One region of the Peribacillus sp. B2I2 genome, then DNA from elsewhere that is predicted to be linked to it. Evidence: riboswitches for the same ligand, from Rfam matches in the RefSeq annotation. Region 1 holds a riboswitch; each other region holds the start of a gene.
What was found. A riboswitch is a leader RNA that binds a small molecule or an ion and turns the genes downstream of it on or off. The one in region 1 is predicted to bind cobalamin.
Positions count from the first base shown of each region.

Region 2: another riboswitch for cobalamin. It lies ahead of ABIE66_RS11680 ((2Fe-2S) ferredoxin domain-containing protein); the one in region 1 lies ahead of ABIE66_RS27205 (ABC transporter substrate-binding protein).
Region 3: another riboswitch for cobalamin. It lies ahead of metE (5-methyltetrahydropteroyltriglutamate--homocysteine S-methyltransferase); the one in region 1 lies ahead of ABIE66_RS27205 (ABC transporter substrate-binding protein).
Region 4: another riboswitch for cobalamin. It lies ahead of ABIE66_RS05470 (ribonucleoside-diphosphate reductase subunit alpha); the one in region 1 lies ahead of ABIE66_RS27205 (ABC transporter substrate-binding protein).

Region 1 covers NZ_JBGCCB010000001.1:5,444,529-5,452,626, forward strand. Annotated here, with positions in the region: gene ABIE66_RS27195 (heme ABC transporter ATP-binding protein) at 1-1,291, opposite strand, end outside; gene ABIE66_RS27200 (FecCD family ABC transporter permease) at 1,297-2,310, opposite strand; gene ABIE66_RS27205 (ABC transporter substrate-binding protein) at 2,315-3,280, opposite strand; cobalamin riboswitch at 3,460-3,634, opposite strand; gene ABIE66_RS27210 (polysaccharide deacetylase family protein) at 3,722-4,561, opposite strand; tRNA gene ABIE66_RS27215 (tRNA-Arg) at 4,808-4,881, shown strand; gene ABIE66_RS27220 (hypothetical protein) at 5,379-5,546, shown strand; partial or broken gene ABIE66_RS27225 (DNA topoisomerase III) at 5,761-7,954, opposite strand.
Region 2 covers NZ_JBGCCB010000001.1:2,333,200-2,341,297, reverse strand. Annotated here, with positions in the region: gene ABIE66_RS11705 (cobalt-precorrin-5B (C(1))-methyltransferase) at 1-893, opposite strand, end outside; gene ABIE66_RS11700 (precorrin-8X methylmutase) at 899-1,546, opposite strand; gene cobK (precorrin-6A reductase) at 1,562-2,329, opposite strand; gene ABIE66_RS11690 (sirohydrochlorin chelatase) at 2,326-3,240, opposite strand; gene cobJ (precorrin-3B C(17)-methyltransferase) at 3,259-4,914, opposite strand; gene ABIE66_RS11680 ((2Fe-2S) ferredoxin domain-containing protein) at 4,929-5,297, opposite strand; cobalamin riboswitch at 5,447-5,637, opposite strand; cobalamin riboswitch at 5,840-6,035, shown strand; gene ABIE66_RS11675 (energy-coupling factor ABC transporter permease) at 6,211-6,954, shown strand; gene ABIE66_RS11670 (energy-coupling factor ABC transporter substrate-binding protein) at 6,956-7,267, shown strand; gene cbiQ (cobalt ECF transporter T component CbiQ) at 7,254-8,030, shown strand; gene ABIE66_RS11660 (energy-coupling factor ABC transporter ATP-binding protein) at 8,049-8,098, shown strand, end outside.
Region 3 covers NZ_JBGCCB010000001.1:759,287-767,384, forward strand. Annotated here, with positions in the region: gene ABIE66_RS03810 (hypothetical protein) at 1-218, opposite strand, end outside; gene ABIE66_RS03815 (ABC transporter ATP-binding protein) at 370-1,377, shown strand; gene ABIE66_RS03820 (ABC transporter permease) at 1,426-2,217, shown strand; gene ABIE66_RS03825 (ABC transporter permease) at 2,222-3,007, shown strand; gene ABIE66_RS03830 (acyl-CoA thioesterase) at 3,049-3,537, opposite strand; gene metE (5-methyltetrahydropteroyltriglutamate--homocysteine S-methyltransferase) at 3,534-5,840, opposite strand; cobalamin riboswitch at 5,995-6,186, opposite strand; gene ABIE66_RS03840 (potassium channel family protein) at 6,444-6,863, shown strand; gene bcp (thioredoxin-dependent thiol peroxidase) at 6,926-7,396, shown strand; gene ABIE66_RS03850 (aminopeptidase) at 7,408-8,098, shown strand, end outside.
Region 4 covers NZ_JBGCCB010000001.1:1,078,333-1,086,430, forward strand. Annotated here, with positions in the region: gene ABIE66_RS05440 (GNAT family N-acetyltransferase) at 1-3, opposite strand, end outside; gene ABIE66_RS05445 (hypothetical protein) at 119-610, shown strand; gene cspD (cold-shock protein CspD) at 809-1,006, shown strand; gene ABIE66_RS05455 (hypothetical protein) at 1,077-1,244, opposite strand; gene ABIE66_RS05460 (flavodoxin domain-containing protein) at 1,361-1,798, opposite strand; gene ABIE66_RS05465 (ribonucleotide-diphosphate reductase subunit beta) at 1,770-2,822, opposite strand; gene ABIE66_RS05470 (ribonucleoside-diphosphate reductase subunit alpha) at 2,868-5,165, opposite strand; cobalamin riboswitch at 5,306-5,485, opposite strand; gene ABIE66_RS05475 (manganese-dependent inorganic pyrophosphatase) at 5,779-6,708, shown strand; gene ABIE66_RS05480 (hypothetical protein) at 6,808-6,954, opposite strand; gene ABIE66_RS05485 (SulP family inorganic anion transporter) at 7,040-8,098, opposite strand, start outside.

The sequences.
Region 1 (8,098 bases):
CCTTATCCAAGACATGCAAATCATGAAGCGCTTTTACTTTTGCCTCGGTCGCAGTAACTATGCTGTGGATGAAAGCCTCTTCTGCCAAATGCCCATTTACGAAGATCCATGTATTTATCGTTCCTGGAGCGGAACTCCAAGAATGTCGGTCAGCTAAAGATGCGTCGATGGCATTCCCTACACCAGCGGTCACGATGATAAAAACCTTGAAATTTTCAGCTCTTAATAACTTGAAGGCAACCGTATCGAGAAAGACAGCCGTCATCATCCCTACCGTTTGCTGCGGGTCAAATCCATGAGTTTTTAAATAGTCAGCCATTTCAACATGATGATCCTCGCAATCATATCCATGATGGACATGCCTATTCACGAAATATTTATGCCATCCCGTCCCCGAACCAGTCACTCCAGAAGACATCGTTCTAAGCGGGATCGGGGAATTCAATTGAATCATTTCAGATCCGACTGTCAGATAAGAATCATCAATTTCCAATGGGATAGTATCATAGCCATGCTTTTCCGGAACGATGAACATTTGCGGTTTCGGAAGGGCGGGATGTGGATGTTTTTCGATCGTCGTACGATATACCCCCTGAATCCGTTCCTGTCGGAGCACTTCATTCGGCACATCCACAACCAAAATTTTCCCTTTTTCAAGCAACATAAGCCGATCACAATATAACCCAGCCAAATTCAAGTCATGAAAAATTGAAATAACGGTCAACTCTTGCTCTTTTGCCATTTTCCTCATTAGATCAAGAAGATCCTTTTGATAGGAAAGATCCAAGTGGTTCGTAGGCTCATCCAAAAAAAGGATTTCCGGTTCTTGGGCAAGTGCCTGTGCCAATAAGACCCTTTGTCTCTCCCCGCCTGATAATCGTTCAAATTGAAGATCGTGAAAATCTGCTACTCCCGTTTGTTCCATAACCCGTTGGACAATCGTTTCATCTTCTGCGGACCAACTATGGAACCAACCTGTTTGATGGGCATATCGCCCAAGTGAGACCGTCTCTTTTACCGTATATGAGAAAGCTAATGAGGAATGCTGAGGGAGCACAGCAATGACCTGTGCAAGTTGTTTTGACGAATAATCCTTCAAATCCCTTCCTCTTATCCGTATGCTTCCGCCCGTATAATCGAGCACCCCGCTAAGCATACTTAAAAGCGTCGTTTTTCCGCTGCCATTTGGGCCAAGAATCCCGAATAATTCCCCTTTATGTACATCAAAAGTAACAGAGTCCAAAACAGCTTTGTTGTCATATCCACCTGTTAACCCTTTAACTTCAAGCATCCATCTTACCCTTCTCTCCGTCTCTTTAATAAAATCAGCGCGAATGCGGGTGCCCCGATAAGTGAAGTGATCACCCCGATCGGCAGTTCCGATGGGGCAATGATCGACCGTGCTACAAAGTCCGCCAATATTAGGAATCCGCTTCCTACCAGCAATGACAACGGAAGCAAATGTTTATGGTCAGGTCCCCAAATCTTTCGGACAAAATGAGGAATGACCAATCCTACAAAGCCAATCGCCCCTGAAACGGCAACGGCTGCCCCTGTCAACATCGAACCGGCTATCAAAATCCACATTTTCCGCCGCTTAACATTAACACCTAAGTGTTTTGCCCGGTCTTCCCCGAAAGTCATCGCATTCAATTCGCTCGTATTCATCATCAAGATCAGCGAACCAATAATAAAAAACGGCAAAATGATTGCAATATAATTCCATCCGCGCATTGAAACGCTTCCCATCAGCCAGCCGATGATTTGTCTTAATTCATCACCAGTCAGCGCAATCATCAATGAAATGAAGGCACTTAAAAACGAGCTGAAAATGATTCCCGTTAAAATGATCGTTTCCACTTTCATCGATCGATCCATTTTTTTTGCAAAAGCCAGTACGCAGAACATCGTGAGCACTGAGCATACGATGCTCAATGCCGGAAGAGTATATAAACCGATGAATGGTAGTGATATATTCAAGAATATTGTCAATACGGCACCGACTGATGCTCCTGATGAAATACCTAATGTGTAAGGGTCAGCGAGCGGATTCCGGAGCAGGCCCTGAAACCCCGCTCCCGAAATCGCAAGTGATGCCCCAACAAAACCCGCTAGCAACACACGCGGCAAGCGGATGTTCATCACAATATTCGTAAGCATTACATCCGGATCATCTGAAATCGGTAAATGAAAAATCTCCTTGCCGATAATTTGTAATAGTACAGGAATCGGTACTGGCACCGAACCAAAGGAAATGCCTATCGTCATTGCGAATAACAAAAATAATAACGCAATCAAATAAGCAATCATCCATTTAGTTGTCAAATAGGTTCGGATAGACTGATTTGGCAAGTTCCTCTACTCCCTCTATTAAGCGTGGACCGGAACGGGTCACCAAGTCGGAATGGACATCAAAGACTTGGTCATCCTTCACAGCATTTACGTCTTGCCACCCTTTTCGGCCCTTCACTTGACTTACTGCATCTTTTGTATAATAACCATACGTTGTAATGATGACATCCGGATTTGCAGCAATCATAGACTCTTCATCAATTTTTGCCCATCCGTCCAGTTCAGCAGCTGCATTTTCCGCTGAAATAATTTGAAGCATTTCATTCATGAAGGTATTTTTTCCAGGTGTATATATCTCAGGTGACGGTGAAACCTCCACAAAAACGGTTTTCCTATCCGCTTCCTTTACGGATTTGGCTTTTTCCTGAATATCCTTGAGCTTCGTTTTCATGTCCGTAACGATTCCGTTTGCCTTATCATGTTCCCCTGTTGCCTGTCCAATCATATCTATAGAATCATAGACTTGGTCAAAGCTTTGTGCATCATTGACTACGAGGACAGCAATTCCAGCATCCTTAAGCTGCTGCAAACCCTCATTCGAATTATGGGCACTGGATGCATGGGCAAGAACAAGGTCGGGCTTCAAGGAGACAATCATCTCCGTGTTCATTTCCATTCCGCCAACTTTTTCAATTTCTTTCGTTTCTTCCGGATAATTATCATAGTCGGAAACACCAACAACTTTTTTACCCAAGCCAAGTGCAAAGACAACTTCCGTATTACTTGGTATCAACGAAACGATTTTCTTCGGTTTTTGTTCTATCGTCACCTTTTCGCCTGTTGCATCTTTAATCGTAATCGGGAAAACTTCCTGTTTGGCATGATTCGTTTCCTGCTTTTCTTTTCCTTCATTAGTAGCATCGCTACAGCCAACCATCATACCTGCAGTCAGCAACATCACCAGTATCAGACCAAAAATCTTCTTCATTTTCATTCCCCACAATCTTTTTTTCTTTTAATTTCTTCACACCTAATGAACAAAACGCATTATCGGAAGATGCACCCCAAAACAAAAGCACCTCCCGTTAAACGGAAGATGCTTGTATGGCAACAATATAATTACGGACTCTTTAGGGTCTGCCACACACCTTCCCATCCGCGTAGGTTACAGGTGTACGAATTTTGGCAGGTCTCCTGGCTCATGGTCATCGTCAACGGCACCTTCCCATATCTCATACAGTGGTAAACATCCGTTGGCTCCCATATACAGTGGCGGGACCGCGCTGGCATTTCACCAACTTCCCTTTTAAGTCATTAAGACACCAAATCGTTCATATGTATATAATTTTCACTGCCTTTCATTATACACCATGTAAGAATCGATTATTATATGATTTTTCTGACTTGCCTCGAAATGACCCGTCCATCTTCAATGATTAGAAGCATTTTCAATCAGGGACGCAAATCCCTCGACTGATAATCCCGGTGAAATCCGAACCCTATGCAGGGAATGCATCCCTTGGTCCCTTGAAGCTCCTCCAGGTTCGGTAGTGACTGCCATCTTGTATCCAGCTTCTTCTGACACCCATAGACTTTCTTCGTTATACCGGCCAACCGGATAGGAAATTACTGTCGTGTCCTGGTCGAGGATACGGTCGAATAGCTCCTTCGACTGAACCATTTCCGCTTCTTGCTGCTCTGCCGTCATCCGGTTCAGCTCCAAATGGTTGATAGTATGACTTTCGATCGAAACCCCATTCCTGCTCATCTCCAACATTTGATTTTCAGTCAGGTGATGACCTTTATCAATGGACTTCCCAATCATGAAGATGGTTGCTTTCATATCATATTCTTTTAATATGGGGAAAGCTTCCGTGTAGTTATCTGTATAGCCATCATCAAAAGTAAGCCAGACGCACTTATCACTTGGCATCCGATTTTCGGTTAAAACGAGGAATGCTTCTTTAGGGGATAATGTATAGTAACCATTCTCCCGAAGCCAAGTCATTTGTGATTGGAATTCCTCTCTTGGAACCCGAAGGCCATTACCTTCAGAAATGCTATGATACATCAATATTGGAAACTGAACCGCAGAATCGGCCCTTATCCAATTTCTCGTATCGATTTGTTCCGGTTCGTCCTTTGAATCCTGTCCGGTGCCATTCTCCGCTGCCTCAACCACTTCAATGTCATCTTCCGCAATCGGCGCAGCCCTCTTTTTGCCTATACCCTCTAAAATCCCTTGTGAGCATGCAGGTAAAATTAACATCCCCAGCAATGCCACAAACAGTAAAACTCTGTATTTTCCCACTATCATTCTCCTATTTTTTTCTAGTATAATAGTACCAGAAAACCAACCAATAATAAAGTATTCCATTTAACGAAAAAAAAGGAAAAAACAGAAATAAGAGACCCGCTAAGCGTTTAGATGATTTTTTCATAATTATTATTGCTATTAACTTGAAAAGTTTGCCTATAAGAAATATAATAAATAAGTCGTCGACTTTTTTTATATGTCCCAGTAGCTCAGCAGGATAGAGCGACAGCCTCCTAAGCTGTAGGTCGTAGGTTCGATTCCTATCTGGGACGCTAATTTTAAAACCCTGTTACAATGCGGTACCTCCGCGTCGTAACAGGGTTTTTCTGTTGGTATGGCCTTACCTATTTAGGTTTTTGAGGGGCTTCCAATGTAAAGGTCGGATTTCTAGATACCGGTATGAGAAAAGTCGGAAGTATCGGCGAACAATACATTATGAGATTAACCATTTAATTTTCTTTCAACTTTTTGACTCTGTTTAAAGAGAAGTTTTAATTAATGATGTTTTTCGATATATATATCCGCAGAAAAGTAATATTTTTTTGAAATATATGTTTTAACCTGTCCCATCCGGGTAGATAAATACTGTAAGACATTCTCACCAAAGGAGATGATGTGCACGATGAGTACAATCAGAAGCCAATGGAACAAAGAGAATGACGCAGCGGTGTTTAGTCCCGGTGATCAGCGTTAGAGTCAATTGAAGAGTTAGTCGATAACCAAAAAGGGAATTACTAGTCTTCTCGCCCAAAGGAGGAGGATACTGATCATGAGTATTTACAACCTATGGAATCCAGAGAATGATGAAGCAATTTTCAGTCCGGGTGATCAGCAGACATTCAGTACGCTTACACTAGCAGATACGGATAAACACACACACACAACTGACGAAACACTTGAATATGAATTACACGGCACCGTACTGAATGAAATTTAACCCGAAGCAGTGATATATGGAAAAGGATGGAGCAAATGCTCCATCCTTTTCTGCTTTTACTTTTATATGGATTTCGCCACTTCATCAAGCGGCAATCTTTTGTCTGGAAAGATAAACCTGCCGACAAGGAAATTTGCCCACCCCGCCCCATTCAAATACCCCCCAAAAAAAAGGCCCTTTCACTATTAAGCTAAAAGTGAAGGACCCTTTTCTTTTATTTATCGAATTTCAGTTTGGCCAAAGCATCCGCTAAGGCAGTATTGATCGGCTCTTCTTTATTTTGCTTTTTCATATAATTGGAGACTTCATTTTTTGATACTTTTTGATTTTTATTTTGCCCTCTTCGTTTATTGTAAGAAGAAAGTTTTTCGTGGAAACCGCATTTACAGGTGAATGTCTGTGCTTCTCCTTGACCGCGCATTTCCATCTTTTTGTGACATTGTGGACATCTGGCATTTGTTACACGTGAAACACCTTTTTTGTGGCCACATTCACGATCCTGACAGACAAGCATTTTTCCCTTTTTACTATTCACTTCAAGCATCAGCTTGCCGCAATCAGGACATTTCGTTCCTGACACGTTATCATGCTTGAACTTTTGGTCACTATTTTTGATTTCTTGAACGATATTTTTGGCATAGGTGCGCATATCGCCGATGAATGCCTGTTTTGGTAGCTGTCCTTTGGCAATCGCTGTTAACTTTTGCTCCCATTGAGCTGTCAGTGCTGGAGATCGTAAGTCTTCAGGTGCCAATTGAAGGAGTTGTTTACCTTTCGAAGTTACATGAAGGCCCTTCCCTCTCTTTTCAATCAGGAAGCTATTGAACAATTTTTCAATAACGTCAGCACGTGTTGCAACAGTCCCAATCCCTCCAGTTTCACCCAGAGTCTTGATGAGTTCCTTGCTTTCCCCTGCCATGAAACGAGCAGGATTTTCCATTGCCGAAAGAAGCGACCCTTCATTGAACGGCTCCGGTGGTTTCGTTTCACCCTCTGTTTGTTTCACAGTCGAAATGGATAAACTGTCACCTTTTTGAACGTTCGGAAGCAGTTGCTCAGCAAGGCCATCTTTAGCTTCTTCCTCGTCGAATTGGTGATCATAGACTTCCTTCCAGCCTGATTTCAGGACGACCTTCCCTTTTGCCATGAACGTCTCCTGTCCCATTTTTGCGGTGACGGTCGTTTGCTCATATTCAAAAGGCGGCATTAATACGGCAAGAAACCTTTTAACGACCAAATCATAGATTTTAGATTCTTTGTCGCTCAGTTTTCCCGGTAGCGGAGTCTGCTCAGTGGGGATGATCGCATGGTGATCCGAGACCTTGCTATCATCCACGAACGATTTATTGGCCTTAATCGGGCTGCGCAGGATCCTTGATGCATACTGGGCATATGGTTTAATGCTGACAGCCTGTAATCTTTCTTTTAGCGTATCAACCAAATCCGTTGATAAAAAGCGTGAATCCGTCCTTGGATACGTCAAGACTTTATGGCTTTCATATAAGCGCTGCATGATCGATAACGTCTCTTTCGCCGAATAACCAAATTTCTTATTGGCGTCCCTTTGAAGTTCCGTTAAATCATATAAAGAAGGGGCAAAACTTTTTCTTATGTGCTTTGTTCACTTCCACCACTTCTGCCTTTTTCCCCTTCACGGCTGAAAGAACCTTTTCTGCCTTGGCTTTATCAAATGTGCGGATATCTTTAGATTGGGCATCTTGCCAGATTAGGCGCAAATTGGATTCTGCAGTTGCCGAAACGCCATAATATTTCTTAGGCTGGAATTGTTTTATTTCTTCTTCTTTTTTTGCAATCATCGCAAGTGTCGGCGTTTGGACGCGGCCGCAGGATAGCTGGGCATTGTGCTTCGTAGTAAGTGCCCGTGTCGCGTTCATCCCAACGATCCAGTCCGCTTCTGCCCTAGCAACAGCAGAGGCAAATAGGTTTTCATACTCCTTGCCATCCTTCAGCTTTTTAAATCCATCTTTGATCGCTTTATCCGTTACAGAGGAAATCCAAAGCCGTTTGATCGGCTTCTTTACATTCGCTTTTTCGAGAATCCAGCGTGCAACGAGCTCCCCTTCGCGGCCTGCATCTGTTGCAATGATGACATCCTTGACATCATTGCGGTTCAATTGTGTTTTAACCGATTGGAACTGTTTGCCTGATTGCTTGATCACGACCAATTTCAAAGACGGCGGCAACATGGGCAGGTCCTCAAGGCGCCAAGTTTTATATTTTTCATCATAAGTTTCCGGATCTGCATGTGTGACCAAATGACCCAGGGCCCAAGTGACGATATACTGATCGCCTTCAAAAAAACCATTTCCCTTTCTCCCGCAATTCAGCACTTTCGCTATATCTCTTCCGACCGAAGGTTTCTCGGCCAGTACGACTGTTTTACTCATAGTGACATCCTTTCCCTTTTAAACTGATTCCTCTATTATCTCATATAATTTATGACAGGGCGATAATGCACAGGCATGGCATCCCAAAAACAGATCCAACAGGTATCGATCCATTGAATTTCCCGCCTGGGCTCACTTGTACCC
Region 2 (8,098 bases), 3.1 Mb from region 1:
TCAGCTCCGACGCTTTGGGCTATTTCCGATAGAAAACCGAAGTCGACCGGAGCGCTTTTTGAATGCACCATCATCACACCTTGGGCAACTTTAGAAAATTTCCCCATCATACCAATCAGTGATACCTTTTTAATTCCCTGCCTTTTACATTGCTTAAGTGAGAAGCCTACAAAATCACCCATTTCAATAAAGGCTTCCTCAGGTAAATCCTGAAGAAGGCCCATTGCATACTTTTCACTACGCCCGCCAGTGGTTAAGACAAGATGCTCACACCCACTCGCCTTGGCGACACTGATAGCCTGGACGATACTTGCCATATAGGCGGAACTGGAAAAAGGGACGACGGTGCCCCTTGTTCCCAAAATGGAAATGCCTCCCACAATCCCAAGGCGGCCATTTAATGTTTTTTTAGCTATTTCTTCACCTGCAGGCACGGAGATAACGACTTTCACTCCTCTATTAATCTTAAATTCTTCCAAGGTTTGTTGCACAGTGGTTAATATCATTTTGCGCGGTACAGGATTAATGGCCGCTTCCCCTACAGGAACGGGAAGCCCGGGTTTGGTCACTCGCCCCACACCAATCCCTCCATCCAAGATGATTCCTGGTGCATCCGACCAGCTGACAGTAGAAATGATATGTGCCAAATGGGTGGCATCTGGATCATCTCCGGCATCTTTAATCGTTTCTGCACTAACCGAATTTTCCGATATATCATATCTCTCAATGGTGAAAGTGGCATCACGGCCGATAGGCAAGGAGATCGTAGCCTCCTCAAGGGCATCCCCCGTGATCAAAGCGGTCAATGCCGCTTTAGTCACGGCTGTCGAACATGCCCCCGTCGTATACCCATGGCGCATTTGTGAGGGATCTTTTTTTACTTTCTTTTCCATGTTTATTAACTATCAGCTAAAAGGGAAATTGCGTTCAATGCTGCAACCGTGACAGTACTTCCACCTTTTCGGCCAATATTCGTAATGAATGGCACTTCTGTGATCTTAGCCAGTTCCTCTTTCGATTCCGCTGCAGAAACGAACCCAACAGGCATTCCAATAATTAAGTCCGGCTTTGCAATCCCTTCTTTAATAAGGCGAATGAGCTCAAGTAAAGCTGTAGGTGCATTGCCAATGGCATAAATGCCCCCTTCATTTTCCTTTACGGCTTTTTGCATCGAAATGATCGCTCTTGTCGTATTCAAACGTTTTGCTTCGACCATCACATCTGGATCTGAAATGTAGCAATGAACGTCCCCGCCGTGTTTTTGAAATCTTTTTTTGCCTGTACCGCTCTCGATCATTTGCACATCCGCAATGACATGTCTACCTTTGCGAATGGCTTCCACACCAGCTTGAATGGCATTTGGATGGACGATGACACTTCTTCCCAATTCAAAATCAGCTGAAGCATGAATGACCCGGCGGACGATCTTCCATTCATCCTCAGAAAAATCATGATCGCCCATTTCTTCAGCTATCATTGAAAAACTATAATCATATATTTTGTCTGGATCTACCGTTAGTGGTTTGAAATCCGTTTTAAAGTCCATCTTGCATTCCTCCTATTATTTATTCAACTGATTATTCAACTCGGCAATGACATGATCAAAACTGGAATGAACATTTTGATAGTCAACATCTGGCCTTGATATCATAATCGTCTCTATTCCACATTCCAACGCGGCTTCCAATTTCTCATCAACCGCACCGACCTTGCCACTTTCTTTCGTTATCATCAATGTGACGCCATACTGTTTATATAGGGCTTTATTTAATTCTTTGGAAAATGGACCTTGAATCGCAACGATATTTTTTTGTTCAATGCCTAGCTGCGCACATTTTTCCATATTATCCATGCGTGGCAGCATTCTTGCTATGACTCTGGTATTCTCGAGTCCTACCAATTCTTTTGCGAACACCGCTAGGGTTTTACTTCCGGTCGTGAGCATGATGACTCCCCGTTTTGCAGCAGCCAGCTTGGAAGCTTCCTCATAATCACGGACAACTATCAATTTGTCATTCTGAAACCGTTGGCTTTCACGCTCATAACGAATATAAGGAACATTTGCTGCCTTTGCTCCGTTAAGAGCGTTTTTGGATGCTTCTTCCGCAAATGGGTGACTTGCATCAACTACAGCCTGAAAACCTTTTTCAGAGATTAAAGAGGTCATATCCTCTGCAGTTAATCGGCCAATCCGGGTGGATATCCCTGCATCTTGCAAACTCTTCGCCGCCGACTCGGTTACAACAGTTGCCAAAACCTTGAATCCCACCTGCTGCATCTCAATCGCTAATTCCCGCGCATCACTTGTACCCGCCAAGAACAAAATCATTTTGACGTACCCACCTCTTGCCCATCGTGCTGATGGTCGTGGTCATGATGGTCGTGGTCATGATGGTCATGGTCGTGGTCGTGATGGTGATGATGGTGGGCATGTCCATGTTCCTCGACATATTTTCGATAGTTTTCCAAATCACGTGCCCCACTTGATCTGCCTTCACTAGCTTCAATTACTCGTTCTTGCAGAATGTTCTGTAAGGTTGGATGATACCCAAAATACTTCGCCAAAATAAATTCCCGATCAAGATATTGCTCTTGATAGCCTTTCAGCATATCCTCCATTCTTTCCATTAACACCCCCGTGAAGAGGAAATATGGCAGCATCACTATTTTTTTTGCACCCAACCGGATGCATCGTTCAATGCCTTCATCAACATGCGGGTCCGTTACACCCATGAACGCTGTTTCGACCCATTTAACGTTTAATTTTTCCCATAATAATCGTGAAATTTTATATATATCACTATTTGCATCAGCATCACTGCCCCCTCGGCCAATTAGCAATATTGCTGTCTCAGCCTGTTCCGAGGATGTATCGAAGCCGGCTTCCTCAAGTCGGTCTGTCAGGATCGTCAATACATCATGGTGGACCCCGATCGTTTGACCATATGTGAATTTCACTTCTGGATATTTGGTTTTCCCATCCTCTATTTCAGCTGGGATATGTAATTTCGAATGTCCTGCATGCAACAAAATGATTGGTATGACGATAACTTCCGTAGCCCCTCGTTTTACACAATTATCAATGCCTTTTGATATATTCGGTGTCGCAAATTCCAGGAAGCACGTTTCTACCAAAAAACTGTCATCCATTGCCGGAATCATATTTTTAATAAAATGAACGACTTCTTCGTTTCCCGAAGCCAGGCGGCTTCCGTGTCCTACAAACAAAACTGCTTTCATTTACTTTCCCCCTCTTGATTAGTCTTCACAAGGCGCAGGCTCTATGTTTATTTTGGGAGCAATGTCCTGATAAGAAAAATTCTGTATCTTTTTTGAACGTTTGAAGTATTTAAAAAGCCGCTCATTTGGATGGGCATTTTGCTTATACTCCCCGACAATGTCCGTAATCAATTCAACAAGCCGTTCCGGTTCAATGCCTTCAGCTACCGGCTGACCTGGATGGGCCGTTCTTCCAACCGGTTTAGCTCCAAGAAATAAGTCGAACTTCCCTTTTCGGAAAACAATCCCGATGTCATCCATCACGGCACTATAACAAGCCATTCCACACCCATTAAATCCGATGTTCAGTTCCTTAGGCATTTTCATTCCGCCAAGCACCCGGTGTATTTCATCCGCATATGGTATGGATTCCGCTTTTTCACCATCACAGAAATCACAGGCTTTTAATGTCAGTACATCTCCAATCGGCGATAATAGAAAGTTTGCTGATTGCAATTTCCCCGTAATGACTTCCGGGTCCGTTGTCGGGATCTTTAAAACGATCTTATGATTTGGCGTGTATTCCATCGTTCCCTTTTCCCCGACAACTTCCGCAAGTGTCATCATTTGTTTGGGAGTGAATTGTTTATTCGCCACACCTGGACTTACGGCAAGTTCGAATACCGACTCCATTTTTTGCTGGACAATCGGCTTAATGGATTGCTGAACGGTTTGACCCTTCACTCTTGACAAGGCTTCCATTGCCATTTCAAAAGAAGCGGACTTCTTTTCTGGTGCTTTTGTAAGTAATCCAACTCCTCCAGCAGGCTCGGTTAAGGTTTCTTGCATGGAATCGGCTTCTTGATCTAATGCCCACGGTTCTGCTTCTTTTTGCAGACGCTGATGCGGCTTCAATGTTTGCTTTTCCGAATTCAATGTATATTTCCTCTGATAACCTCTTGGTGTGATGATTTTGTCATCGTATAAGAAGGTGGATGAATTACCGATAATGACGGTGGTCAACATTCCAATATCGTGATTCAACATATCTTTCAAATTGGTTATGACAATATCCTGCCGATCGCGATAAGCACTTTTCACCAACCCGACTGGTGTATCTGGCGAACGGTAGCGAAGGAGAATTTTCTGTGTTTCAACAATTTGCCTAGTCCGCCTGCCGCTGCGCGGATTATAAAGCGCAATGACAAAATCAGCCATTGCAGCTGCTTCCACCCTTTTAGCGATTAGGTCCCAAGGAGTTAAATGATCACTGAGGCTGATCGTACACGAATCGTGCATGACTGGTGCCCCAAGTAAAGACGCACAAGAGTTGATTGCAGAAATACCAGGAATGACTTCAATGCCCACTCCAGTTTCTTCTTTCCAACCTTTTTCAATCAATACTTCATAAACCAACCCTGCCATCCCGTAAACTCCGGCATCCCCACTGGAAATGACAGCCACTTTTTTTCCCAACTCCGCTTGTTTTACTGCTTCCTGAGCACGTGATACCTCTTCAGTCATCCCCGTACTAATGATCGTTTGATCTGTAAGCAGACCCTGAATGAGTTCAACATAAGTTTTATAACCAATGATGTAGTCACTTTCTTGAAGGGCTTCGACAGCACGTTTGGTAATGTGTTCAAAATTCCCTGGTCCAAAGCCCACGACGAATAATTTACCGTTTGTACTCATTAAGACATCTCCTTTTACGATTTGTTCTTTGAAATACCCGTATGAGCAGGAAAATCTGGATTAGGTTTCATTTCCCCATCACTGAATTGGTAGATCATCTGTGGGACATATTCCCCATCATCGATATTGCTGACAATCTCCCGACCGAAATCAGGCGTATCCACTCTATACCATTTCCCTTGGGGATAGGCAATCACAACGCAGGCATCCTTACATCTTCCGTTACAGCGTGTCCTGGTTGTATGAATTTTCAAATCCAGTCCCTTTGAAGTAATTTCATCGCGAATCGCTTGAGTTACTTCTTCCCCGCCCTTTTTCATGCAACTGCTTCCATTGCAAATCAACAAATGCGTATTTGTACCCTTCAAGTTCCAAGTAGTCATCTTCTTCCTCCTGAGTTCAGGGAAAAGGCAAAATAAAAAACCTTAACATAAGAGTCAAGGTTTAAAAAACTATATGAATGAGGAGCCCTCCGCAAATATGCTGAATCTCCAAAAATCGTCATAGTCCTTCTACCTTTCCCTCCGAAAAGTATCATACAATTTAAAAAGCAGGTTTCCTGGCTTACGCTTCATTTTACTTTGTCCCTTCCCGGCTTTAAGCCAGTGGTTATCGACAAATTCATCAGCGTTTACAGTAGCGGGGGCTGCATCGGATTTTCACCGATTTCCCTATTATCCCTTGCATTTTTCACACAAGAGCACTTTTAAAATGAAATATTTGGTTTTATTATACAATTATAGCTAACCTTATCTATCATATAACAACTTTAGCAAAATTCAATAGTTTATTCCGACTGTTTAGAAAAGTTTAATAGTGTAAATCCAGCCATAAGCCTTTCCTCTCTGCAATCTTAGTCAAAAAAAAAAAAGAGAGTGTAGCTGGAATTATTTCTTTATGGTACACTATACGAGAATTTTCGAAATAATTACATAAGTTTTATGGTGTTGAATTTCTCGGAATTCAGCTTAAAAGGGAAGCCGGTGAAAGTCCGGAGCGGTCCCGCCACTGTAAAGGGAAGTCCTATTACGTTAACATTAATCCACTGTCAAATGAGATGGGAAGGATGTAACGGGACAATGAACCTAAGCCAGGAGACCTGCCATGAAGCGTGAAACTGTTTCAGCCTACGAGGATGGGTGTGCGGATCAGGCAGAATGGCCCATATTGGTTTAAGCTGCAAAATTCCTGTTCATTACGCACTTCTTTCTTTTGAGAGAAGTGCTTTTTATGTTGGGCGCCGCTTTTCTTCTAAAGTTTTGATCAGAAAAATTAAAGGTGTTGAAAGGAGAAAGAATGAAAAGAGTCAATTGGAAAATTCTTTATTTTGTCATTTTACTGCTTCTTGTCCCAAAACGTGCGATGGCCATGCATATCATGGAGGGCTTTTTACCAATTGAATGGGCCATATTTTGGTGGGCCGTGACCCTTCCATTTCTAATCTTGGGTTACCGGTCCATTAGGTCCAAAGTAAGGGAAAACCCAGAAACAAAAATGATGCTCGGTCTATCGGGTGCATTCGTATTCATATTATCTGCCTTGAAGATTCCTTCCGTTACGGGAAGTTCTTCACACCCTACCGGAGTTGGTTTAGGTTCCATATTATTCGGGCCATTGGCCATGAGTGTCGTAGGCTCCATCGTTCTATTATTTCAAGCTGTTCTACTGGCTCACGGAGGATTGACGACATTAGGGGCCAATGCATTTTCCATGGCTGTATGCGGACCTTTCATTGCTTGCTTTGTCTTCAAGGGCGCAACTAAATTGGGGTGGTCTTTTTCGCTGGCCGTTTTCTTGGCAGCTGCTTTTGGCGATTTAGGAACCTATGTGGTAACTTCCGTTCAACTTGCACTTGCTTTTCCATCCGAGGTAGGTGGATTCATAGCCTCATTCAATAAATTTGCTGGAATATTCGCCCTGACCCAAATTCCCTTGGCAATCAGCGAGGGATTATTGACAGTGGTTGTGATGAATTTCCTGAAAAAATACAATCTAGGCGAATTGAAATTGCTGCGAGTTTTATCTAAGGAGGCCCGTTAACATGAAAAAAAGTTTATTGCTGCTTTTCCTGGTCGTCATTCTTGCCACCATACCGTTAATAACCCAGCAAGGAACGGAATTTGGCGGTGCCGACGGCGAGGCTGAAGAAGCCATCACTAAAATTCAGCCGGAATACAAGCCTTGGTTTAATAGTATTTGGGAGCCGCCAGGTGCGGAAACCGAGAGCTTATTATTTGCGCTGCAAGCTGCAATCGGAGCTGGTTTCATTGGATACTTCATTGGCGTAATGAGACAAAGGAATAAACAAACCAAACAAGAAATGAACGAAAAATCGAAACATGTTACTCATTGATAAATATGCCTATTTCAATGGGCTAAAGGATGTACATCCATTGGAAAAGATGATTTTTGCACTCTCCCTTATGCTGTTTTCGTTAACGGTAAGGGATTTGGCCGTTTCGCTCATCACTTTTATGGTGATGAGCGCTTTAATCATTTTTGTGGCAAAAATCCCGCTTTTGTATTATCTGAAATTACTCTTATTACCAGGATTCTTTCTATTATCAGGCACACTTACCATCCTTTTTTCTATCTCCAGTACATTTACTTCGATACCGAATATTTGGTGGTCCTGGAAAGTCGGAAATTGGCAAATTTTCATCAGCGATGGCAGCATTGGTACAGTGATCAATTTGATCACTGTCGTATTTAGCAGTATAAGCTGTTTATATTTCTTAACCTTGACTACACCCATTACCGTCATTCTATCCGTACTGCGAAAACTTAAAGTGCCTTCCTTATTGATCGATTTAATAGAATTGACCTATCGCTTCATCTTTATTTTTTTAGATACAGCTTTGGCCATTCACTTAGCACAAGCTTCACGACTGGGATATGGTTCGGTAAGGCAAGGCATTCGATCTCTCGGGTTACTAACCTCATCATTATTTTTGGGAGTATTCCAGCGCTCTGGGCAATTGACGATGGCCATGAACGCAAGAGGATATCAGGAGAACCTTTCTTATATCGAGGATACTTACACCTTTTCCTCAAGCAATTGGCTGATCGCCATTGTAATACTAGGAAGCTTAATCCTTATTTATGGATATATGTAAATTGGAGGCAATTCAAAAATGGAAGAAGATATCTTTAATATAGAGGGCCTCACGCATCAATACGCAGA
Region 3 (8,098 bases), 4.7 Mb from region 1:
ATTTCGCCCTGGGCTTGGTAATAGATAAGTTGGCCGGTTCCTTTTTCTTCATTAATACGAATGTGGAAACTTATGGGGGTGCTTTCAATCGATCCGCTGGAATCCCTTTGGATGACCTGGCATAATAATTCTCCGTATTCATCTTCATAAAGGAAGTCATATCGAAGGTCGATTACGACCTTTTCGATTTGGGATAGTAAAAATTCTTTAATATTCATGGCATGCTCGTCTCCTTTATATATGTATCTGGTACAACGTTCGGATTCGCCCTGAAAATGGTAGATGGCATCCAAGCATTTTTATTGTCTAAAAGGGTTAGGTTGGATAAACTAATTCATTAGGACAAGAGATTACGGAGGATGTAACAGGATGAGTGATGCAATTCAAGTGAAACAGCTTCGGAAGGAATTTAAGTCGGCATCAAGCCGTTCAGGCTTAAAAGGTGCCTTCCGGGATTTACTTACAAGAAATTATAAAATCGTCCCTGCCGTCAATGATATCAATTTTACTGTAAAAAAGGGTGAGATGGTAGCTTATATTGGGGAAAATGGTGCAGGAAAATCGACCACTATCAAAATGCTGACAGGTATTTTGGAACCGACAGCGGGTGAAATCACGGTCAATGGCATGAATCCACATAAGGAAAGGGAAAAGTTCACTCAAACAATCGGAGTCGTATTTGGTCAGCGCTCACAGCTATGGTGGGATATTGCGGTTCAGGAATCCTTTAGGCTGCTAAAAAAGGTCTATAAAGTAACGGATGAACATTATAACGATCATATGGAACATGTCATCAAGACGCTCGATATCGGTCCTTTGCTGGACAAACCAGTGCGTAAACTCTCACTTGGTCAGCGAATGCGCTGCGAGCTTGCGGCAGCACTGATTCACAATCCGCCTTTGCTGTTCCTTGATGAGCCGACAATAGGCCTTGACGTACTCGTGAAGATGAAAATTCGCGAGTTCCTGAAAGAAATCAATGAGAAATATAATACGACAATCCTTTTGACTACCCATGATTTAGGTGACATTGAGGCATTGTGTGAGCGCGTAATCATGCTTGATGAAGGACAAATCATATATGATGGGGAATTGCAGAGTTTGAAAGATAACTGGGCTGAGGAAAAACAGATCCATTTTCAATTCATCGAGCCGATTGAATTGAAGGAATTGCAATCCTTACCACTCCCATTTACTGCTAACTGGGTTTATGATGAGAAAAATCAAACTTACATTGCCTTGTTGAAAGAAGAAAGTGATCATATTTCACAGCTTGTTTCAGCTGTCGTGTCACATTTTAAAATAAAGGACATCAAAATCCATGAAACGTCCATTGAAGAGATTGTTCGCAATATTTATGAAGAAGGCACTGTCTGACTCTCTTATCATTAAGAAACAACGTGTCTATCAAGAAGGGGGAGGGCAATGGGGAAGTATATTGCAATGATCCGCATGCGTTTTTTGATGATGCTTGCGTATCGAACGGATTATTATACCGGCATTTTAATTTATAGCATTAATATCGGTGCTTATTATTTCTTATGGAATGCGATATATGGAGAAAAAAGCTCCATCGAAGGACTTTCAAGTATGCAGATGACAACCTACGTCGCTGTTGCATGGATGGCGCGTGCTTTTTATTTCAATAATATTGACCGCGAAATCGCCACTGAAATTAAGGACGGCAAGGTCGCCATTGAAATGATCCGTCCTTATAACTATTTAGGCATGAAAACGATGCAAGGACTTGGGGAGGGGATATTCCGTTTCTTCTTCTTCTCGATTCCGGGAATGCTGCTGGTAGCTTTCATTTTTCCTATTGAATTGCCACACGAGCCAGCTACGTGGGGGATATTCGGCATTTCCTTGCTGTTCAGCTTCATCATCAATACACAAATTAACTTATTGACAGGAATCACTACCTTTTTCTTATATAATAATGCCGGATTGATCCGGGCTAAAAGGGTTATCATTGATTTATTCTCCGGTCTGCTGCTGCCCATCAGTTTCTATCCGATATGGGCGCAGGAAGTGATGAAATATTTGCCCTTTCAAGGGATCAGCTATGTACCAAGCATGATTTTTACGAACGGGTACAGTTCAGGCGAAATTGGCATGGCGCTTTTACAGCAGTTAATTTGGTGCATCATTCTTATAATACCGATTCAGCTTTTATGGATAGTCGCAAAAAAACAGCTGATTATTCAAGGAGGTTGACGGGATGTTTTATGTATCGATGTTTTTTCAATATGTGAGTCAGTATATGAAAACAAGATTGCAGTATAGAGCCGATTTCTTCATGGAAATCCTATCTGACCTGCTGAATCAGGTCGTGAATCTGGTATTTATCTTAGTCGTTTTTGGACATACCCAATTTTTAAGCGGGTGGAGCCGTGAAGAAATCATATTCATTTATGGATTCTTCCTTATCCCATTCGCCCTTTTTTCAGCCTTTTTCAACATCTGGGATTTTAATGATCGCTATATCGTCAAAGGTGAAATGGATCGGATATTAACAAGACCGATACATAGCCTCTTTCAAGTCATCTTAGAAAGAATCGAGCTAGAATCGTTGTTTGGCGTTGTGACCGGTTTGATCATTATATTCTATTCGGGGGCTTCATTGGATCTGGAGCTTGCGTGGTATGACCCGATTCTTTTCATCATTTTTGCAATAGGAGGGGCTCTTGCTTATGCAGCCATATTCGTAGCGATAGCAAGCATTGGGTTCTGGTCGGATGCGAAAACATCCATCATGCCAATGATGTACAATATCGGGAACTACGGTCGCTATCCTGTTGATATTTATAATAAGGTCATTCGTTTTATCCTTACATGGGTGCTGCCATTCGCGTTTGTTGGTGTTTATCCGGCATCTTATTTCCTTAGAAAAGAAGAGTGGTATGCGTATGCATTTGCCACACCTGTAATCGGGGTTGCCTTTTTCATGATATCCGTTTTCATATGGAATCAAGGAGTGAAGAGGTACCGTGGGGCAGGAAACTAAAAAAACCCCTTCAACAGCATTCATGTTGAAGGGGTTTTTGTTTATTTGCGTTTATTCTTTCTTTCAATATATCTTGCTTGTGCTTGAACATATTGCTGCTTTTCATCTTCCGTTTCCGGAATGACCTGAGGTACGATTGTCGGCTTACCGTTTTCGTCAATGGCCAGCATCGTTAAAAAAGCGCGTGCCGTAAGCTGCTTTTCACCTGTTAATAAGTTCTCACGCTCCACTTTCACGAATACCTCCATTGATGTGCGATGGGCACAAGTGACATAAGCTTCAAGGTTAATTGCGTCCCCTGTCTTGATGGGGGCCAAAAAATCAAAAGAGTCGCTTGAAGCAGTCACAACGGGTTTTCGGCAATGGCGCATAGCTGAAATACAGGCTATTTTATCAACATAAGCCATTACTTTCCCGCCAAAGATGGTATTATGATGGTTCGTATCCGGTGGAAAAACAAGGTCGGTTAGGAAAGTCCGTGACTGCTGTGTTGGATGGGCATTTGATAAGCCGCTTTCCTTTTCAATCATTTGCCTGTTGTTTGGGCTAAAAGATTTTCACGGACGATTATTGCTGCTTCGACCATGTTTTTCAGGGAGGCGACGGTTTCCGGGATACCCCTTGTTTTCAGGCCGCAGTCGGGATTGATCCAAAACTGGTCTTTATCTAATACCTTGATGCCCCGTTCAATCATATCGACCATTTCTTCCACTGCTGGAACTCGGGGACTGTGAATATCATACACACCCAGGCCAATACCTTTTTCATACGTTTTTTCCTCGAATGCGGAAGCAAGCTCTCCATGGCTACGGGATGTTTCGATGGAAATTACATCGGCATCCAAGGAAGAAATGACATCCATGAAACTGTTGAAGTCGCAATAGCACATATGCGTGTGAATTTGCGTTGTATCCTCCACGCTTGATGTGGATATCAAGAACGAATTCACAGCCCAGTTCAAATACTCATCGCGATCGCTTTTTTTCAATGGTAGACCTTCCCTAAGTGCAGGTTCATCAACTTGGACCATTTTGATTCCTGCCGATTCCAATGCAATGACTTCTTTTTCCAAAGCAAGTGCCAGCTGGTAGCATACATTCTCCCTGGAAATATCATCACGGACAAATGACCAGTTCAAAATCGTGACAGGACCTGTAAGCATTCCCTTTACGGTCTTCTTCGTAAGTGATTGTGCGTATACACTTTCCCTGACTGTCATCGGTTCGATGAAATAGATGTCGCCATAAATGACTGGTGGTTTTACGCAGCGAGACCCATAGGATTGTACCCAGCCCTTTTCTAGAAAGACAAATCCGCCTAACTTATGACCGAAGTATTCAACCATATCCGTCCGTTCGAATTCCCCGTGTACGAGAACGTCCAAGCCGATTTCTTCTTGAATGTCGATCCACCTGCCGATTTCTTCGTTAATGAATGTTTCATATTGCGCAGCGCTCCATTCTCCTTTTTTGAATTTCCCGCGTGCTTGCTTAACTTCAAATGTCTGGGGAAAACTACCGATCGTTGTTGAAGGTAGAAAAGGCAATTTGAAAAATTCCTGTTGTTTTTGGTAACGTTCTTTAAATGGCAGCTGACGTCCAACATGCTCTGATTTAGCCTTTTCGACACTGGATTGTACACTCTTATGATTCCGTGCATTTGAACTAGCTAACGTCTGAACCGTTAATTTATTAGCATCGACCTTATCGGCGATTGCTTCAAAGCCCTGATTATTCCCTTTGACCAAGAGTGTTATTTCTTCAAGTTTCTCATCGGCGAAAGCAAGGGTTTCTTTCACTTCTTTTGAAACGGCGGTTTCATTACGAACGGTCACTGGAACATGAAGCAGGGAACAAGAGGGTTGAAGCCAGATTCGGTCTTCGGCTACTTTTTTCTTTAGAGTGTCGATCAATTGAATCTTTTTCGATAAATCAGAAAGCCAAATGTTTTTTCCATCAATCACACCTGCACCAAGCACTTTGTCCTTCGGGAAGCCGGATGCTTCAAGATTACTTAGATTCCTTCCTTTATCATGTACAAAATCAAGACCGATTCCCTGAACTGGTAATTCGATGACTTCTTGGTAGTGTTCCACGGCATCAAAGTATGTTTGCAGCATGATGTTTAGGTTTGGTGCTGCTTCATTCAGTTTTTCATAGAGGTAAGTAACAGTTTGCATATCATCTTTGGAAATGGATGAAACAAGAGAAGGCTCGTCCATTTGAATCCACTTCACGCCTTCTTGCTCCAACTCCTGCAGGATTTGCGTATATAGAGGAAGCAGGCGCAGGATTATGCCAGGGATATCTTGTTTTTTGAAGCCTTTGGAAAGGGAGATGAAAGTATAAGGTCCGATTAACACGGGCTTCGTTTCAATCCCTAGCTTTTCCTTGGCTTCCCGATATGCTACAAGTGGTTTATTTTCTGTTAAAGTCAGCTGTGGCAGTTTTAATTCAGGGACGATATAGTGATAGTTCGTATTGAACCATTTCGTCATTTCGGAAGCGACCTCATCATTGTTCCCGCGAGCCATTGAATAATAAACGGAAAGGGGAACGCTTCCGCCTTCATAGGCAGAGTAACGTTCAGGAACAAGACCGAACATGACGGACATATCGAGCATTTGATCATAGAAAGTGAAGTCGTTGACAGGAATGATATCAATGCCTTGATCTTTTTGTTTTTGTAAGTTGCCTAAACGGATGGCTTTTAGTTGTGCCGTAAATTTTGGTTCATCGATTTTCCCAGACCAATATGCTTCCAATGTACGTTTCCATTCACGATCTTCCCCGATTCGCGGGTACCCCAAATTACTGCTTTTCAAAATTCTCATCCTCCTACTTTCCTTTGATTTGTTTAAAAACAATAAAAAAAGCACCCCTAACTGTCAATAAGAGAAAGTTAGAAATGCTTAAAATAAAGAGACATGCAGAATGCCCCTTATAATTATAAGGTCCCTAACACCTCCCTATCTCCCGTAGGTTAAAACAGTGTTGTCGAAATAGGCAGGTCTCCTGACTTAGGGAATATCATTAGCAGCGAGCCTTCCCGATCCGTAGATCAGTGGCATATTGGATGGCGCTAACATTCCCATTACAGTGGCGGGACCGTGCCGGAATCAAACCGGGCTTCCCTTTTAATCCTAATGAAAATTAGGAACCTATTTCCACATATGAAATTTCACTAAACCTGCTGATAAACTGATTGCAGGTACCAAATATTTATAAAATAAAAACTATTATAAAAATTTAGATAATCTTAACATATCCGACCAAAAGGGTCAACATGAAAAAAATCGGGAAACGTTCCCGACATTTTGACAAATGCCTTTAGGGTGTGTGAGTGATAAGGCTGAAGTCTGTTCCTAAAAAAGAATATATTGTTAGGACAGGGAGTATGTATAAAGGAAGTGGCGTTTTGAAATGGGGCGTAGGGGATGACTTTCTACATCTTGATTGCAGGAATCATTTTTTGCATGGTGATGAGCATTCGGACGTTATTTCTTGTTGAGTCGGGAGGAAAGAAGTTTTCTCTGGAGGATATGCTGTGGCTTGGCAATTTATATGCGACGATATTAGTTGGATTTGCACTGATTTATTTATTATACGAGCTTCAGAATCATTCGGTGATTCTTGATATGGGCAATCGATTGGATGGCACATTCTATGAACAGTTGAAGACTTCTTTTTATTTTAGCGCGATGACCATGTTTTCTGTAGGGTATGGAGATATAGCCCCAATTGGAATGGGCAGGATGATAGCTACCATTCAGGCTTTCATCGGGTACACACTCCCGGCAGCGTTCGTGATTCGGACGGTGATCGATCTGGAGCATAAAGATAGGAAGGATAAATGAAAGTTGTGTTTCTTTCGATTATTGGGTACTCTTACCATAATGAAGGAAATGGAGGATTCAATATGACTGTTAAAATTGGAGAAAAAGCACCTGATTTTCAACTCCCTGCAAACAATGGTGAAATGGTTTCCCTATCGGATTTTAAAGGGAAATACATCGTTTTATATTTTTATCCAAAAGACATGACGCCAGGATGCACGACGGAGGCCTGTGATTTCCGGGACCACAATGAACAATTCGAGGAATTGAACGCTGTCATCATTGGTATAAGCCCAGATCCGGCGGCACGTCATGAAAAATTCATCGAAAAACATGGATTGCCTTTTCTGCTGCTAGCTGACGAAAACCATGAAGCGGCTGAATCATTTGATGTGTGGCAATTGAAAAAGAATTTCGGCAAGGAATATATGGGCATTGAACGTTCAACTTTCCTGATTGATAAGGCAGGTAAAATAGTCAAGGAATGGCGTAAAGTAAAAGTCAAAGGCCACGTCGAAGAAGCGCTTGAAACTCTTCGAGACCTAGAAAAATAAGGGACAGGCAGATGAAGGATGAACGAATAACGAAGCTTGCGGCCAGGCTGATTCATCATTCGATACAATTACAGCCAAAAGAGAGAATCCTCATCCGGGGCCATATCAACACGAAACCATTGTTGAAAGAGCTGATTGATGAAATATACAGGGTGGGTGCTTATCCATATATAGAACTCGAAGACGATGAGATTAGCCGACATCTGTTACAAGGGAATGTGAAGGAACAACTTGATACATCGTCGCAATGGGCTTTGAAGAAGTATACGGATATCGATGCGGTCATCATCATCACCAGTGAAGAAAACGACGTGGAAATGACTGATGTTCCCATCGAGAGGCAACGTATTCAAGGGGAAGCTATGAATTCTCCCACTCTTTTCTATGTAAACAACCGACGGTGGGTCTTACTTAAATATCCCACCAACGCATCAGCGCAAAAAGCCGGCATGAACTTCGACAGGTACCAAGACTTCCTTTTCAAAGTTTGCACTATGGATTACGGGAAAATGGAGGCGGCATTGAAACCGTTAAAGCAATTGATGGAAGGGACTGACAAAGTCAGGATCGTTTCACCGGGGACAGATCTGACTTTTTCCATCAAAGGTATGCCGGCCATCATATGTGCCGGCAAAAAGAATTTACCTGATGGGGAAGTGTTTACGGCACCCATAAAAGAAAGCGTCAATGGAAGGATATCCT
Region 4 (8,098 bases), 4.4 Mb from region 1:
CATGATCAATCAAATCACTCCCTTTCATTACATTATAATGGAAGAGGGAGATTATTGTTTCTTATCAGTCTGTGTTATAATCGACAAACAATATGAACTAATGAAATGAGGAAGAAATTTGTTAACATTTGAAGAAAAATTGAGCATCATTGAAACTTTTCCGGAATTACAGCGAAAAGACGTTTCATTGGGACGTGTGAATTTCCATTATCCGGAAAGTGTCCAGGAGAAAAAGATCGTCGTTCAGCATTTGCATCCTAATGGAAATGGATTCGTTTATGCCGGCCATATGAGAAAAAAAGATACTGACCGTAAAGGGTTCATCAATATACGTGACTATAATGAAGCGGAATTAAAAGAACTAATCAAAAAAAGCATGGAATATCTTTCTGAACCTCCTGTTGAAATCGAGGAAGAGGAAAACGAGTTCGCTAGGTTGGAAGGAACATGGATTGGACGTGAAAAGCAAGAGCTTTCACTTGAAAGGGAAGACCAACTTTGGAACGTGTATTCAGGTTCGAATCTGGAGGAGTGTTTCGAGAGTCCAGTAGAGGCGGAACGCTACTTATTGGACGAAGGCTTCCGTCAAAGCAAGAAGCGAAAAATGTAGAATTTTAGGATAATTTGTCGGTTGAATTACTGTGATAATCATGTTTTTTTTGGATTTCCCATGATATAATATGAGTAATTATTTTTGTTCGGAATAAGTTTGATAGAAGGATTTACTGTTATAGGATTCCTCTTGAAACATTATCCAGAACCAAAAATAGTAATAAAATGGATTTTTCCAAACACAGGAGGAACTATCATGGTACAAGGTAAAGTAAAATGGTTTAACGCAGAAAAAGGTTTCGGTTTCATCGAAGTTGAAGGCCAAGACGACGTATTCGTACATTTCTCAGCTATCCAAGGCGACGGCTTCAAAACGCTTGAAGAAGGCCAAGAAGTTTCTTTCGAAATCGAGCAAGGCGCTCGTGGACCACAAGCAGCTAACGTTCAAAAATAATTGAACGCATATAAAAAAAGACTCCGATTCTGGAGTCTTTTTATTTTTTTCCTTGTAAGGGAAGCCACGTTCATGCTTCTTTTTTTTCGGCCATTTCCTTCAATACTCTGTCCAATTTTTCTTCGATCCGTTTTGAACGATTAAAATGCCCTGTCAGGTAAAACACAATGAATATAACGAATACGACAAGCACTAGCATAAAAAGGATAGGCAGGAACTGAGTTATATTATCAGACATGTTTATCTCCTTTTTTCCTTCATTATACTTCATGTTCACCCTTGCTATGATACACGGAACTAAGTTTATTTTAAAAAAACTGAAAGGGATATGCGAAAATGCATATCTCCTTTCAGTCAGTTCAGGAATAGCGAGGCGAACTTTTGAAGTCTGGACAAGTCCGATTCTTGATACATTTGTTCTATCTTCAATGTCACCAATAACTGGCTCTTGGCAAATAACATGTCCCGGAAATGATCTACCGCCCCACAAAAATGATTGTAGTTGGTTTCACCAGTTCCGAATACTCCCGTTTTAAGATGAGCAATTGACAGCTGCTCCAGTTCTGTATAAAGTGCTGCTGATTTAGCAGGCAGCTCGCCGTTTCCCCATGTATAGGTACCAACGATCAATGCATCGTAATCCGGTAATGTACGTAAATCGAATTCATTCATTCGATATAGTTCAGATTTAGGTAATAGGGAAGCGATGGCTTCAGCAAGCGCTTTTGTATTGCCTCCGGCAGAATGATAGACAATGGCAACTTTATAGCTCATCGAACCCATTGCTGGCATTTACTTGACTGTATGTCCTAGACTTCTGTTCGAAGAAATCGGTTTTGGTAAGGCCGATGGATTCATCATCGAACGTTTTGATCCATGGCATCGGGTTCTCGCTATATTCTTTATACAAGTTTTCAAGGCCTAGCATGCGTAACCGTTTGTTGGCTATATATTCGATGTATTCATTGAATTCTTCCAAATCGAGATCGGCTTTGGTTTGGATATCTTCAAGCATATATTCAGACCATTCCTTTTCGAGTTCGACGGCTTTTTCAATCGTTGTATAAATGAACTTCGTGTTTTCTTCATTATTTAACTCAGGATATTCATACATCAAGATTTGAACGAGCATTCCAATGAAATCGAAATGGACCATTTCATCGCGATGAATATAGGATATCATCGTAGCCGAACCGGTCATAAGGTTCTGGCGTCCTAAATTATAATAGAAAGCGAAAGCCAAATAGAAATAAATCCCTTCGAGGTTCGTTGAATGGATCAGTGCCTCGAATAAATGCTGGGGGCTTGGATCGTCCACGAACGTTTGATAGGCATCCACGATCGGTTGATTACGCTTTATTACTTCAGGATGTTCTTTAATGCGGTCGAAAAGCTGTTTTTGCTTGCCTACTGGGATCAGGGAAGCAAGGATATAGGAATAAGATTCATTATGGATGGATTCCTGCTGGGCCATATTGGCCAGGATAGCTTTTGCCGCCGGATCTTTGATGTACCGAAGGATTTCTACTAAAGTGGGCGTTTGTAGACTGTCCATTCCAGCAATCATCGTAAGGATATCAAGAAAAGCGTCCTGGATATCTTCGTCCAATTCGCCCCACTGCTTTTTATCCTGAATCATGTTCACGCTCGATGGTTTCCAAAAGTTATTGATGAGCTGAGTATAGGTATCATAGAATTTTTCATACTGAATATCGTTCCAAAGGAGAAAGCCTGAAGCTTCTCCTTTGAAAACACCTGTCGCTTTAGTTGGATGCGTTGGTTCCAGCATCCGGATCTTTTTGATATGATTTGTCATTCGTGAAAACTCCTTTAAGAGTAGATTACTGGGTTATGGTTGTCGTTAACTTGAACAGCTTTCGCAGGCATTGTCATATTCGGAAGAAGTTGAACGAACATAATATGTTGATTTCAACCCGGATTCCCAAGCGGTTAAATGTATATCCAATAGGACCTTGGCTTTGATTGTGTTGTGTACATACAGATTAAAGCTGATTGCTTGGTCAATATGGCGTTGGCGGGCAGCATTTTGCCTGATGCTTTCCAGTTGATCCAAATTAAATCGGGTCTTTTTATAATATTCATACGTATTTGGCGTCAAGCCTGGTGCGGTCACCTTGAATTTAAAGTTTTTCTTTTCCTCGTAAAATTCAATTTCATACAAAGGATCGATCCCATCCGTGGAATTACCGATCTTGGCAGTCGATGAATTGGGGGCAATGGCCATTAAATATCCATTACGGGTCCCGTGTTCCTGGACGTTTGCTTTTAAATCCATCCATTTTTGATCCGTATAGTCACGCAGTTCGAAATATTCCCCTGTATGCCAATCCGATCCTTCGAAATATGGGTACGTTCCTTTTTCCTTAGCCAATTCATTGGATGCCTTGATCGTTAAGTAAGCGATCTTTTCGTATAATGCATCGGCATATTCAACTGCCTCATCCGATTCCCAATAAATATTCTGTGTGGCAAGTAAATGATGCCATCCAAACGTTCCTAAACCAATTGCCCGGTAACGTTTGTTCGAGATGGATGCTTGCTTGACCGGAAGATTATTCACATCGATTACGTTATCCAGCATCCGGATCTGAATGGGAATCAACCTTTCCAAAACATCGCTGCTCACCGCACGGGGCAAGTTAATGGATGAAAGGTTGCAGACAACGAAATCGCCGCTTTTACGAACAACAACGACATCTCCATCTTCTGTTTCGTATTCATCGGTGATCGTCGAAGGGCTTAAGTTTTGAGCAATCTCGGTGCAAAGGTTAGAACAATAAATCATACCTTTATGTTTATTTGGATTCTTCCGGTTCACTTCATCGCGGTAGAACATATATGGTACGCCTTCTTCTAATTGAGAAATCATGATGCTTTTCATGATGTCCATCGCATTGATCTTTTCAAAGCTATAGTTTGGAAGCGAACCATTTTCTGCGGCCTCGACAGCAAGTGCATAATGATTCCTGAAGCTTCCTTCGCCTTTCTTCTCGTCGTAAAGGTCTTCAAGTGAGAATCCAAGGGTTTGCTTGACGGTATGCGGATCGAAAAGATACCATTCTTTTCTGTCACGTACAGCCTCCATGAATAAATCAGGAATGCATACACCCGTAAAAATATCATGGGCTTTTAATCTGTCATCCCCGTTTTGCGTCTTCAAATCAAGAAAGCTCATGATATCTTTATGCCAGGCATCCAAGTAAATCGCGATGGCACCTTTACGTTGCCCCAATTGATCGACACTGACAGCTGTCTGGTTGAATAGTCGAATCCAAGGAGTCGTGCCGGAACTATTTCCAGAGAAACCACGGATATCGGAACCAAGCGAGCGGATCTTACCAACGTAAAGACCGACACCGCCACCGAATTTTGATACTTTTGCGGCATCGTAGTTAGATAGGTAGATACCATCAATGGAATCTTCAATTGCGTCGATAAAGCAAGAGCTTAACTGTCCATGCGTTTTTCCTGCATTGGAGAGTGTAGGTGTCGCAACAGTCATATAAAGGTTGGACATTGCCCAGTAAGCTTCTTTGATAAGTTGCAGGCGGTGCTCCGTTTTTTCCAATCGCATGATTTCCATCGCGATGATCATGAAGCGCTCTTGGGGCAGTTCGTAGACCTTGTCCTTTTTTGGGCGGGCTAGGTAGCGATCGTTTAATAAGTAGATGCCTATGTAAGAAAATAATTTATCCTTTTCCGGGTCGATCACCGAACCCAATTCCTCAATTTCCGCTTTCGTATAAGAAGAGAGCAGTTCTGATTTATAGATGGGGTAACGCTGGCCTTCTGAAAGTTGGGAGAGTTCCGTGATCAGTTCATAGAATGGGCCATAACTTATGCCTTCATAACCTCGATTAGCTTGTGCATCCCTATACATCGCATTCAACAGTTCTGCTGCAGCAACGAACGTCCAATCGGGAGCATCGATATCGACACTTTCCAGAGCGAGCTGAATCAGTTTCTTTGATGCCTGTTCTTCGGTTGAGTCACTTTTGCGATCAAGCCATTTTGTAAAACGCTTCTTGAACTTTTCCATATCGAGACGGCCTTCAAATTCCTTCGATAACATCTCAAGCTGGATGGAATTCGTGTCGGTGTCATTTTCACTTATGGTAGAGTTATATGTTTGAGTCATTAATAATCCTCCTTGTAAACTTCCGCTAAAATAAAAAAAAACCGCCCAATGAATTGAGCGGATCAAACGATAGAATAAAAGAGCCATGAAAAAATAGCCATTATGCTATCGTTTCATCATCTCAATCCCCGAAGAATAAGAAACGTGAAAAATTCAAGGCAGGTCTCCTGACTCATGATCATCCTACTTTGAGTCCTTCCCGTATAGAGAGCTATACAGTGGTTTCTCATTTCGTCACATTTACAGTTGCGGGGACAGTTCCGGGTTCGCACCGGATTCCCTTTTCAGCCATCGCTGGCACCTTGGATTACAAAAAATTCTATATATAGTTATTAGTGTTGTTTGTGTAATCAATATCTAGTATTTCTGCTTATATTATCGTAAGCCATATACGATGATAATTCAACTAATATATTTGAGAAAAACCAACCCTTATCTATTGACAAAGGGAAGGTAGAGGGTGAAAGAATGAAAGATTTTATTGGGGAATGGGTAATTCAAGCACTGAATTTAGGGGATTTTGTGTTAAAATAAAGTGTATAGTAAAGGTGGCTCTCCTTTATTGCGATAAGGGGATTCGCGGAAAAATATTTATGAAAAAGGAGATAAAATCTTGGAAAAAGTATTAGTTTTTGGACATAAAAACCCGGATACAGACACAATCTGTTCAGCAATCGCTTATGCAGATCTGAAAAAGCAGTTAGGTATCAACGCTGAACCAGTTCGTCTGGGTGAAGTGAATGGTGAAACTCAATATGCGTTGGACCACTTCAAATTCGAAGCTCCTCGTCTTGTGGAAAAAGTGGCAGGGGAAGCTGATGGCGTGATCCTGGTCGATCACAATGAACGCCAGCAAAGTGCTGAAGATATTGACCAAGTACGTGTGTTGGAAGTTATCGACCATCACCGCATCGCTAACTTTGAAACAAGCGATCCTTTATATTACCGTGCGGAACCAGTTGGCTGTACGGCAACCATTTTAAATAAAATCTATAAAGAAAACGGCGTTGAAATCCCAAAAGCGATTGCAGGTCTTATGCTGTCTGCCATCATTTCGGATTCTTTATTGTTCAAATCGCCGACCTGCACGGATCAAGACGTTGCAGCAGCTATGGAACTGGCTGATATTGCGGGAGTCAACGCTGAAACATATGGTTTGGAAATGTTGAAGGCGGGAGCTGACTTGAGCGACAAAACGATTGCCCAGCTTATCACTCTTGATGCAAAAGAATTCTCCATGGGCATGGCTAAAGTGGAGATAGCTCAGGTCAATGCTGTTGATCCGAACGAAGTCCTTGCTAAGCAAGCCGAACTAGAAGCAGCCATTGAATCGGTCATCGCTGTGAAGGAATTGGATTTATTCCTATTCGTAGTAACGGATATCCTGACCAATGATTCTGTTGCCTTGGCTCTTGGTAAAGCAGCCAACGCAGTGGAAAAAGCATATGACGTTTCATTAAACAATAACATCGCCGTCTTAGAGGGCGTTGTATCGCGTAAAAAACAAATCGTGCCGGTCTTAACGGGCGTATTCAGTAAATAATATAGGGAAAGGGGTGCTCATTAAAAACGTGGGCATCCTTTTTCTGTACATGCAAAAAAAGACTCAACCATCCATTTAAAGGTGTTTGAGTCTTTTTTCTTAATTCAAAGTTTCCTTTTCTTTTTCATAGGCGATGACAATCAGTTCTTTATTGGCTTCCTCGCCAAGTTTGCTTTCAAAGCTTTTCAGTTCATTCAATAAATCTGGTGACAGATTTGCTGCCGTATAATCCTGCTCGGATGTCATGCTTTTCGCTCCTTTCAAAAGGAAATATTCCATGTTATCTATTTTGTCGGTTTGAAAAGTTTCTATTCAGCAGAGTTTTACTTCTTCAAGAAATTTTACTTTCGGATGTAGCGAGTTTTTCCAGCAATAACGAACTTTCCTCATCGAGGCCTTGCACCTGGACAGGTGTACCTCGTAGCTGATATTTTAGGACAACCGTATCAACAGCACCGACTGCAGAAGCATCCCATATTTTAGAGAGGGAAAAGTCGATGATGATTGCATCGGCTTTTTCCTTGAAATCAAACTTCGAAACAAAGTCCTGGACCGAAGCGAAAAATATTTGTCCGCTAATACGATAAGTGATTTTCTTAGCATGGATGTCTTCCGTTTTCTCAACAGCCACTTTAGAAATTTTAGCTGAGAAGAAAATCATGCTCAAGAGCACTCCAGCCAATACCCCTTTTGATAAGTCATGCGTATATAGGACAATGAGGACCGTCACGATCATCACGGCTGCATCCGTCCTTGGAGCCTTATTGAGCCTCTTTAGGGAAGACCAGTCAAATGTCCCGATTGAAACCATGATCATGACTGCTGCAAGTGCAGCCATCGGTATTTTAATAAGGACGTCATTCAGTACCACGATTAATACCATAAGGAATGCGCCAGCTACAAAAGTGGAGAGTCGGCCCCTTCCTCCTGATTTAATATTGATACCGGATTGACCGATCATTGCACATCCTGCCATGCCGCCAAAACATCCGGCGATGATATTAGCAATTCCTTGGCCTTTGGCTTCCTTATTTTTATTACTGTCCGTGTCAGTCATTCCATCGACTATTTGAGCTGTCAATAACGATTCAAGCAACCCCACAAACGCCAGGGCAATGGAATATGGCAAAATGATCGCCAAAGTTTCGAAGGTCAAAGGGATGTCTGGAAGCATGAACATCGGAAGTGCTTCGGTCAATTGCCCCATATCCCCAACAGTCCGTACCGTAGCCCCCGTAGTAACTGCAACGATCGTCATGAATATGATGGCGACAAGTGGTGAAGGAATGACTTTCGAGATCAGCGGAAAAAGATAAATGATAGCTAATGAAACGGCTGTCATGACATACATGATCCATGTTTCGCCGACGAAATGGGTGAGCTGTGCCGT